3 regions of the Pectobacterium aroidearum genome follow, and region 3 is predicted to be linked to each of the others. Evidence: predicted binding sites of a transcription regulator. Region 3 holds the regulator's gene; each other region holds the start of a gene.

Region 1 (3,253 bases), 340 kb from region 3:
GGGTAACAGAAGCGCGGTAATGTCTTGATTGGCATCGACGATGCCACCTAAATCTTCACGCAAGGCCAGTTGCACGCTGGCGGGGATATCTTGTGCAATACGAGCGAGCAAGGTTTTTTGACGTTGTTCCTGACTGTAGCGACGCGTTGACATGACAAACTCCGAAGGGGGGATTCGGAGGTCTATGCTACCTTGTTTATATCAGGACATCCAGAATGAATATTTATTAAAATTCAATGTTTTACTTTCATTTTCCTTTGCGGCGAACATCCGTGGTCGCCGTAAAGGGTATACGGCTTTAGAAGTTATAACCGACGACCAGGTAGTATCCCCAGCCGGTAGATTTCACTTCAAACGGACCTTTGCCGAAATTGAGTTCTGCGCCATCAGCCCATTGGCCGCCGTTGTGGAAATAACGTGCGACGAAAGAGTAGTGCCAGTGGTCGTAGCCCAGCGCCAGAATATGGCTGGAGGCAATAGAGTTGTTGGTACGGCTTGCATTTGATTTATCACGCAGCTCTGAACCAAAATCGAAATTGGTGAAGCTGATATACGAGACGTTGCCGCCCAGCAGAGAGCCCAGTGGGTAAGAGTATTTCACTTTTACGCGGTAGCCGTCCCACTCGTTTTCGTTCGCTGCGCCGTAGTTTTGCCATTGGTATTTGGCATAGCCGTTCACTGACAGAGACAGGTCGGTGCCGGTATCAATATCGGTGCCTAACCCCATGTACCAGGTGCTCTGGCGTGAACCGCTGTTGCGACCCTGATCGTAAATAACGTTATTGGCGATGTACCACTCTTTAAACGGACCAAAGCTGAGGTCAGTTCCCGTCAGTTTATCAATGGAGAAGCGTGGTTCGATCTCGACAAACAGAGGAGAGCCTTTGTCCCAAATACCGCGGCTAGCGGGATCGCCACCAAAAAACTTCGGCGCATCGGCGTAACCGTAGAAATCGAACCAGTCTTTACGTGCAAACGCTTCGTATTCCAGATAGGTCGTGCTGTTTAGTTGCGGTCCAAAACGCGTGTGGGCGCTGCCGACGACGTTAATACTCTGGTGCCACCAGTCGGAGAGGTATTCGGCTTTATTGCTGTCGGCAAGGGCAGGCATTGAGCATGACAGTGCGAGCAAGGCGCCTGCGGCGAAAGTTTTTTTCATCTTAAGTACCATAGTGTTAGAGATGTCATTGACGTCGTGCGTAAGAGCGCGGAATAAGTTTTTGCAATATCTAAAAAAATCAGAAGATAATTTTGGTATGCATTTTAAGTAAAAATAGACGCAATGCACGAAAACGATTGCCTTTTGTTGCTCTATTACATTTGTAATGTGATTTTTGTCACATAATGAGGTTAGGGACTTCACATGAATAAAAAAGGCGGCGGAGAGTGATTACGGATAGGAAAGCGACGAGAACATCACAAAATGAACGGTAAAACCTATTGATATCCGGTTGGATAGATAGGATGGCGCGAAACATGGTATCTTGGATACAAGGACCTTCTGGTTACCCTTGTTTTTACACCTGACATTGTTTTTACTCCTGAAGGTGTTTTTACGCCTGATTCAGCCGGCAAACGACACGATGCGAGGTTATCGCCGATGCTTTTGGAAAATGGCTGGTTATCCGACATTACACACACGCCTTCACCGCATTATGATGGTCGCCCGAATAACGAGGTACCTTCCTTATTGGTGATCCACAATATCAGTTTGCCGCCCGGTGAGTTTGGTGGACCCTATATTGATCAACTGTTTACAGCAACGCTGGATCCCACTGCGCATCCCTATTTTGCCGATATTTCCCATTTACGCGTTGCGGCACACTGCCTGATTCGCCGTGACGGGCAAATCACACAGTATGTGTCGTTCGATCAGCGTGCCTGGCATGCTGGTGTTTCGATGTTTGAAGGCCGCGAACGCTGTAATGATTTCTCTATTGGGATTGAGCTGGAAGGGACGGATACGTTGCCTTTTACCATGGAGCAGTATCATTCGCTGGTGGCGATTACACGCCTATTAATGCAGGCTTACCCCATCACTTTATCGCGAATTACCGGGCACAGTGACATCGCGCCGGGCCGTAAAACCGATCCCGGCCCGGCATTTGACTGGGATGGCTATCATCGTCAGCTACAAGAAAATCGGACAGAGAACAAAGGGAGCCTAGATTAATGACGCTGTTTACACTGTTGTTTACGCTGGCCTGGGAGCGCTTGTTCAAACAGGGAGAGCACTGGCAGATCGATCATCGACTTGAGGTGGTGTTCCGGCACGTTCCATCTCCGTCTTTATTTCAAACGTTGTTCCTGACGCTATGCAGCATGGGCATCGTGGCTGGCCTGCTGTGGCTCACAAGCGGCATTCTGTTCGGCCTGATTTCTCTTCTGCTGTGGATTGTTATCAGCCTGATGTGCATTGGCGCGGGTGAAATTCGTCAGCACTATCGGCGCTATTTGCAGGCGGCGCAACGCGGCGAGGCAGATGCCCGCCGGGAAATGGCGACGGAGCTGGCGTTGATTCACGGGCTGCCCGTCGGCACGGGCGAAAGCGAGCAGTTGAAAGAACTGCAAAACGCGTTGCTGTGGATAAATTTCCGGTTTTATTTAGCGCCGCTGTTCTGGTTCATCGCAGCCGGGCCATATGGGCCGATTGCGCTGATGGGATACGCATTTCTACGTGCCAGACAGACCTGGCTGGCGCGGCACAACACGCCGCTGGAACGTGCGCAGTCCGGCGTTGATAGCTTGCTGCATTGGCTTGACTGGATTCCCGCGCGTTTGGCCGGTGCGGCTTACGCACTATTGGGTCATGGTGAAAAAGCGTTGCCAGCCTGGTTCGCGTCGCTAGGGGATTTCCGCAGTTCGCAATATTGGGTGTTAACGCAGTTGGCTCAATTTTCTCTGGCGCGTGAACCCCACATTGAGCCGGTAGAGACGCCCAAAGCTGCTGTGACGTTAGCGAAAAAGGTGACATTGGTGCTGGTAGTGGTGGTCGCACTTCTGACGATATACGGCGCGTTGGTCTGATGTTTGTTGTGGGTTGGTAGGAAAAATAATGGCCGACAGCGTCGGCCATGGAAAAGGATACGGTGAATGTGGGAACGGTTTAGTTCACCTGATTTTTCTTTTTGATGAAGTAGCCTACACCCAGAATAATCAGCCAGACCGGAATCAGCATGACGGAAATCTGAATGCCCGGTGTCAGGAACATGATGACGAGTATACCGGCCAGGAACAGCAGGCAGATGTAGTT
Region 2 (3,253 bases), 1.1 Mb from region 3:
GACGTGAAATCATAGTGTACTGCGCTGAAGGCGCCTGGGGCTGCTTCGGCTACACTGACACTTTTACCACGCATGTAGGAAACGCCTACATCCACTGACATATCTTTATTAAAGGCATAGGTTGCTCCTGCGCTTAACCAGAAACGATCCTGATCCGGAATGGAGATGGAACGTTTGTCGGCAGGTACTGGGCTGTCATCAAACGCGATACCGCCGCGGAACGTCCAGTTATCGTCATGATAATAGGTCGTGCCGAGTGCAATCCGGTAAACATCGTGGAAGCTTTCATCTTTCTGGAACAGCGTCTGCCCGTTGCTGCCTGTTGCTCTCAGCTCCTGGAACTGGCTCCAGCTGGTATAGGCAAGGCTATAGTGCACAGCCCATTTAGGTGCCACGCGGTGGTAGGCAGAGGCTTCCCACATCTCCGGCAGATTGAGTGTCAGCTTACCGGGAACGGTTGCACCACCAAGACCGCCCAGACCACCCGGCAATTGGTTGCTGTAATCGCCGTTAAAGTCGATATCCACCTTCGAGCGGTAAGTCAGGCCGACGCGGTTGTTTTCATCGATTTCATACAGGATGCCGGCATTCCAGCCGTAGCCCCACTCTTTGCCTTCTAATTTCGCTATTTCAGTACCGCGAGGCAGAGCGCCATTAATTGGCGGTAGCGTATTGAGATCGCCGAGATGACGCGTAATTTTTGCATCTGCATAAACGGCGTTAACCCCTAAACCGAAGCTAAAATGCTGGTTCAGACGATAAGCGGCGCTCAGGTTCAGGTTTGATGTCAACAGATCGGTTTTTCCACCGATAGAACCTGCGGCATAGGTATCGTTGAATTCCGTTGCCAGCCCATAGTTGGTGGTGGCGGAAGCACCAATCGCCCATTGTTCATTCAGCGGCATGATGAAATGCAGGTTCGGTACCCAGGCGTGCGGCGCGATATTCTTAGCGCTGGCATCATTGCCTGTCAGTCGGTTTGAACCGCTTACATCAATATCCGGGTTGATATAGGTGACACCGCCGGAGAATGACGGGCGGTCAAACATGGTCATGGTCGCCGGGTTACGGCTGCCGGAGGCCGCATTGTCGGCTACAGCACCTTCACCAGAAAATGCACGTCCCAGACCCGATGAGGAGTATTCATTTAGCTGGAAACCAGCTGCTGACACATTTGCTGAAAACAGGGCCACCGCAACAGCAATTGTGGATTGTTTGAACAGGTTTTTCTGGTTCATGACCAAAACCTCTTTATATGCTTGTTATTTAACGTTGTTACACGGGGTAACAAGGGACGCGCATTGTAGGGGGCGCACTCAGCCTGACAAATCAGACCAGTTGCCAAAGTATAAGTTGGGAATACGCCAATGTTGCGCTTGTGTATTAAAAATATTTCCAAAATGATGCAAAATTTAGATCTGCTTAACGTTTTGGTTAATTTGTGTGAAGAGATATTACCCGGTTTTTACTGCTGCATAACACCTTAATGTGATTGATATCACTAAAATTACAGGGTGGCATGAAGTGCTGGTGCTGCTTTAGGAGGAGGGAGTAAAATATAAGGAAGATACAAATATTTGAACTGGATCAAATCTCCCGCATCTTAAGTCTTAAGAGGAAAGTAGCATGACGAACGTAATCAACAAATGCAGTGCTGAGGAAACCGCAGCGTGTTGCTGTGTCGATGTCGGCACAATCATGGATAACACCGATTGCACGGCGTCTTACAGCAAAGTTTTCAGCGATCGTTCTGATGCTGAAGCGGCGTTGGCCGCGTTGACGGAAAAAGCGCGCGCGGTAGAATCTGAACCTTGCGACATCGTCAGCACGCTGGAAGAGGTAGACGGCGGCGTGAAACTGGACATCGATTTTACGTTCAGCTGCCAGGCTGAAACGATGATTTTCCAGCTCGGTCTGCGTTAAGTATTTTTCTGGTAGGCACTGGTTTATTATGCCTGCCAGATGTTTTTCTCTCCACTCACGTGTATTTCCCTTTCCTACGGTCTTTCTGTTGTTCGCATTGATAATGTGTTGTACCGAATTACGCCTCGTGTTTCCCTCTCTCTTCTTCCGTTAGCAAACAATCGCAATTGGATAGTATTTTTTGTTTCTGGCAGATAACTCTGTGATTCTATTTAATTTCAGTATTATTTCTTTATACAAAATCGAGTCCTGTTTTGATCAGTTTTGAGCATGTTAGCAAGTCGTTTACGACACAGGGTAAAACGCTGTATGCCGTGAAAGATGTCACATTGGACATTGATAGAGGAGAGATTTTCGGCATCATCGGGTTCAGCGGAGCAGGAAAAAGTACGCTGTTGCGTCTGGTTAATTTGCTGGAAACGCCAACGGAAGGGAAAGTGACGATTAACCAGCAGGATATCACTTTGCTTTCCTCAGACGCCCTGCGCCAACTCCGGCGTCGCATTGGCATGGTCTTCCAAACGTTCAATTTATTTCAGTCGCGAACGGTAGCGGGTAATGTTGCTTGGCCGCTACGCTTGGCGCGTATGAATCGCCAACAGATACAGCAGCGGGTTGACGAAGTGCTGCGCTTTGTCGGCCTGGAAGATAAGAAGGATCACTATCCCGAGCAGCTTTCCGGCGGGCAGAAACAGCGCGTCGGCATTGCCAGAGCGCTGGTTAGCTCACCGGATATTCTAATTTGCGACGAGGCGACTTCAGCGCTGGATCCCGAAACCACGGAGGATATTCTTCAGTTGCTGGAGAGTATCAATCGCCAATATCACATCACGATCTTGTTGATTACGCATGAGATGAATGTGATCCGCCGCATTTGCCACCGGGTTGCCGTCATGGAACAAGGTCGGGTTATCGAACAGGGACGTGTGGTCGATATTTTCACCCGTCCTGAGCATAAAACCACGCGTAACTTTGTGCGCTCAATTTTTAACGATCGTTTACCTCCTCGGTTATTGCAGACGCTGCAATCACGCCATTCCGGTTCGCTATACCAGCTCATTTTTCATGACGGCTCAACCAGTGTACCGCTGTTGTCACAAACGGCACGTCTGCATCCGCTTATCGATTACAACATTATTTACGGCAATATCAGCGAGTTACAGGGAGCGTTGTTCGGCAGCCTGATTGTGGAGTCGCCAGACAGTATTGCTGCCGCGCTGGAAACGCTGGCGCAAACGGTGGAAGTCAGGGAGGTGAGTCATGAGGGTTGATTGGACGACATTCTGGCAGACGCTGCTGGTCGCTACTGGTGAAACGTTGGCGATGGTAT
Region 3 (3,253 bases):
ACAGCCCGTATAAAACCAAGATCATCGCCTTCTACAATGCATTTCATGGCCGTACGCTGTTTACCGTTTCGGTTGGCGGACAGCCTAAATATGCCGATGGTTTCGGACCTAAGCCTGCGGATATTGTCCATGTTCCTTTCAACGATCTGGCTGCGGTTAAAGCGGTGATGGACGATCACACCTGCGCAGTCGTACTGGAGCCGATTCAGGGTGAGGGCGGTATTACGCCTGCTACGCCTGAGTTCTTGCAAGGCGTTCGCGATCTGTGCGATCAGCACAAGGCGCTGCTGGTATTTGATGAAGTGCAGAGTGGGATGGGGCGTACCGGTAAACTATTCAGCTACATGCACTACGGCATTACGCCGGATATTCTCACCACCGCTAAAGCGTTGGGCGGTGGATTCCCGATTAGCGCGATGCTGACGACGGAAGAAATCGCTTCTGTGATGACGGTTGGGGTACACGGCACCACTTATGGTGGCAACCCGCTGGCCTGTGCGGTGGCTGAAGCCGCGCTGGATATCATTAACACGCCGGAAGTGCTGTCAGGCGTGGCGGATCGGCACGATCGCTTTGTCAGTGAACTTGAGAAAATCAATCAGCAGTATGGCGTATTCGAGCAGATTCGCGGTATGGGGCTCCTGCTGGGGGCGGAATTGAAACTGCAGTGGCATGGTCGCGCGGGCGAGTTTCTGGCGGCGGCAACGGCTCAGGGCCTGATGGTACTGATGGCAGGGCCGAACGTTATCCGCTTTGTGCCGTCTTTGATCATTGATGAAGATGACATTGTGCAGGGGATGGCGAAGTTCTCTAACGCTGTTGCACAGGTCGTTAACGCAGCAAACTGAGTTATGCTCTCAACGTCGCTTGCGACGGCCCTTAGGGTGGCGAGCAGGAAGCTCGCCATAAAAAAACGTAGGGAACGTTTTTCAACGTCGCTTGCGACGGCCCGTAGGGTGGCGAGCAGGAAGCTCGCCATAAAAAAAAGCGTGAGGCCGAGGCTTCACGCTTTTTTGTTGGTAGGGTACAGCGACAGGGATTTAGCGAGTGCCGTAAACGACAATCGTTTTACCGTGCGCAGAGATCAGGTTCTGGTCTTCTAACATTTTCAGAATGCGACCCACGGTTTCGCGCGAGCAGCCAACGATTTGCCCAATTTCCTGACGGGTAATTTTTATTTGCATGCCATCTGGATGCGTCATGGCATCAGGTTGTTTGGCCAGGTTGAGTAGGGTTTGGGCAATACGGCCGGTCACATCAAGGAAGGCGAGGTTGCCGACTTTCTCTGAAGTAACCTGGAGTCTGCTGGCCATTTGCGCAGACAGACGCATGAGAATATCAGGGTTAACCTGGATGAGCTGGCGGAATTTTTTATAGGAAATTTCAGCCACTTCACAGGCGGTTTTTGCCCGCACCCAAGCGCTGCGCTCCTGACCTTCTTCAAACAGGCCGAGCTCGCCGATAAAATCGCCCTGATTGAGGTAGGAAAGAATCATTTCCTTGCCTTCTTCATCTTTGATTAGCACTGCGACAGAGCCTTTCACGATGTAGTAAAGCGTTTCTGCTTTTTCACCTTGGTGAATAAGCGTGCTCTTCGATGGATACTTGTGGATATGACAATGGGAAAGGAACCATTCGAGAGTTGGGTCTGTCTGCGGTTTGCCGAGAACCATTCGCTATCATCCTCTGTTGTAATTCACTGCGCAAATTACAGGGGTCAGAGTTCCCTGTACGGCGTGTTTAACTGCTAAAAAATAAAATTCAGTCTAGGCAGAATGACGTCAGGGAATATACTGGAACCACTGTACCCTTGATTTTCCGGTTGCTGCCTTGCTGCAACGTAAACGTGGCTGGGTATATCTGGCTACGTCATCATCTTCTTCGTTTCTGGCTTTGTCCAGAAAAGGTCTATTCTATTTTCGTTTTAACACAGCTTTAAGGACGTGTCTTGTGTTGTCTCGCTTCAGCATGACAAAGCTCTGATTAACGCTGGTTTTTGTACAGTAACGGTATAAATTTTCAAAAAATTTTTAGTGGAGAGGCACCATGCAGGCACGGGTAAAATGGGTTGAAGGCTTAACGTTTTTGGGCGAATCCGCATCAGGGCACCAGATATTGATGGACGGCAATTCCGGCGATAAAGCGCCCAGTCCGATGGAAATGGTGTTGATGTCTGTGGGGGGATGCAGCGCGATTGATGTGGTGTCGATTCTGCAAAAAGGCCGTAACGATGTGGCAGATTGTGAAGTGAAATTGACGTCAGAGCGCCGTTCGGAAGCGCCGCGTTTATTTACCCATATCAATCTGCATTTTATCGTCACGGGGAAAGGGTTGACCGACAAAGCCGTCGAGCGCGCGGTCGCTCTGTCTGCGGAAAAATACTGCTCTGTCGCATTGATGCTGGGCAAAGCCGTTGAGGTAACGCACAGCCACGAAATTAGAGTGCTGGAATAATCCCTTTCTCTGGGCACTCATTCTGGTCACTTAAGCCTGTTATTAGGGGAAACACTGGGGGAGGTTCCCGTAGGGAGGCCTCACCCTGTGTATCTCGATGCTTATTCGATGGTTTTCCCTTCCATTAACCGCTGCACCAGCGGTGCCATGATGAGCTCCATTGCCAGCCCCATTTTCCCGCCGGGAACGACCAACGTGTTGATATGGGAGATAAACGAGCCCTGCAACATGGCGAGCAGATAGGGATAATCAATGTTATCCAACCCCTGAAAGTGAATCACGACGAAGCTTTCATCCAACGAGGGAATCGATTTGGCGGCGAACGGGTTGGAGGTGTCCACGGTAGGTACGCGCTGGAAGTTGATGTGCGTACGAGAGAACTGTGGGGTGATGTAGGTGATGTAGTCTTCCATTGAGCGGACGACGGAATCCATCACCGCTTCACGCGAGTGGCCGCGCTCATTAACGTCACGAATCAGCTTTTGGATCCATTCCAGGTTGACGATCGGCACCACGCCGACGAGTAAATCCACATGCTGTGCTACGTCGTTTTGCTCGGTGACTACCCCGCCGTGCAGCCCTTCATAGAACAGGATATCGGTGGGTTCCGGCATCGGCTCCCACGGCGTGAATGTTCCGGGAACCTGATTATAGGGAATAGCTTCATCGTAAGTATGGAGGTATTTACGCGTCTGGCCGCGGCCATGCAGGCCATATTCGATAAACGACTGTTCCAGCAGGCTGAAGTCATTCGCTTCCGGTCCGAAGTAGCTGATGTGGCGCCCTAAATCACGCGCTT

Evidence for each region. The regulator CRP, encoded in region 3, controls carbon source genes, mostly activating them, when cyclic AMP is high. The targets are predictions, from matches to a motif close to ATGTGANNNNNNTCACAT.
Region 1: the regulator CRP is predicted to act here: its motif matches at 1,326-1,343, upstream of AB8809_RS03600 (nucleoside-specific channel-forming protein Tsx).
Region 2: the regulator CRP is predicted to act here: its motif matches at 1,576-1,593, upstream of AB8809_RS07095 (YfcZ/YiiS family protein).

The regions. Positions count from the first base shown of each region.
Region 1 covers NZ_CP166097.1:793,699-796,951, forward strand. Annotated here, with positions in the region: gene nadC (carboxylating nicotinate-nucleotide diphosphorylase) at 1-153, opposite strand, end outside; gene AB8809_RS03600 (nucleoside-specific channel-forming protein Tsx) at 299-1,159, opposite strand; gene ampD (1,6-anhydro-N-acetylmuramyl-L-alanine amidase AmpD) at 1,601-2,173, shown strand; gene ampE (beta-lactamase regulator AmpE) at 2,173-3,027, shown strand; gene AB8809_RS03615 (amino acid permease) at 3,107-3,253, opposite strand, start outside.
Region 2 covers NZ_CP166097.1:1,574,567-1,577,819, forward strand. Annotated here, with positions in the region: gene fadL (long-chain fatty acid transporter FadL) at 1-1,238, opposite strand, end outside; gene AB8809_RS07095 (YfcZ/YiiS family protein) at 1,627-1,923, shown strand; gene AB8809_RS07100 (ATP-binding cassette domain-containing protein) at 2,178-3,194, shown strand; gene AB8809_RS07105 (methionine ABC transporter permease) at 3,184-3,253, shown strand, end outside.
Region 3 covers NZ_CP166097.1:457,829-461,081, forward strand. Annotated here, with positions in the region: gene AB8809_RS01945 (aspartate aminotransferase family protein) at 1-848, shown strand, start outside; gene crp (cAMP-activated global transcriptional regulator CRP) at 1,041-1,673, opposite strand; gene AB8809_RS01955 (OsmC family protein) at 2,047-2,454, shown strand; gene AB8809_RS01960 (phosphoribulokinase) at 2,556-3,253, opposite strand, start outside.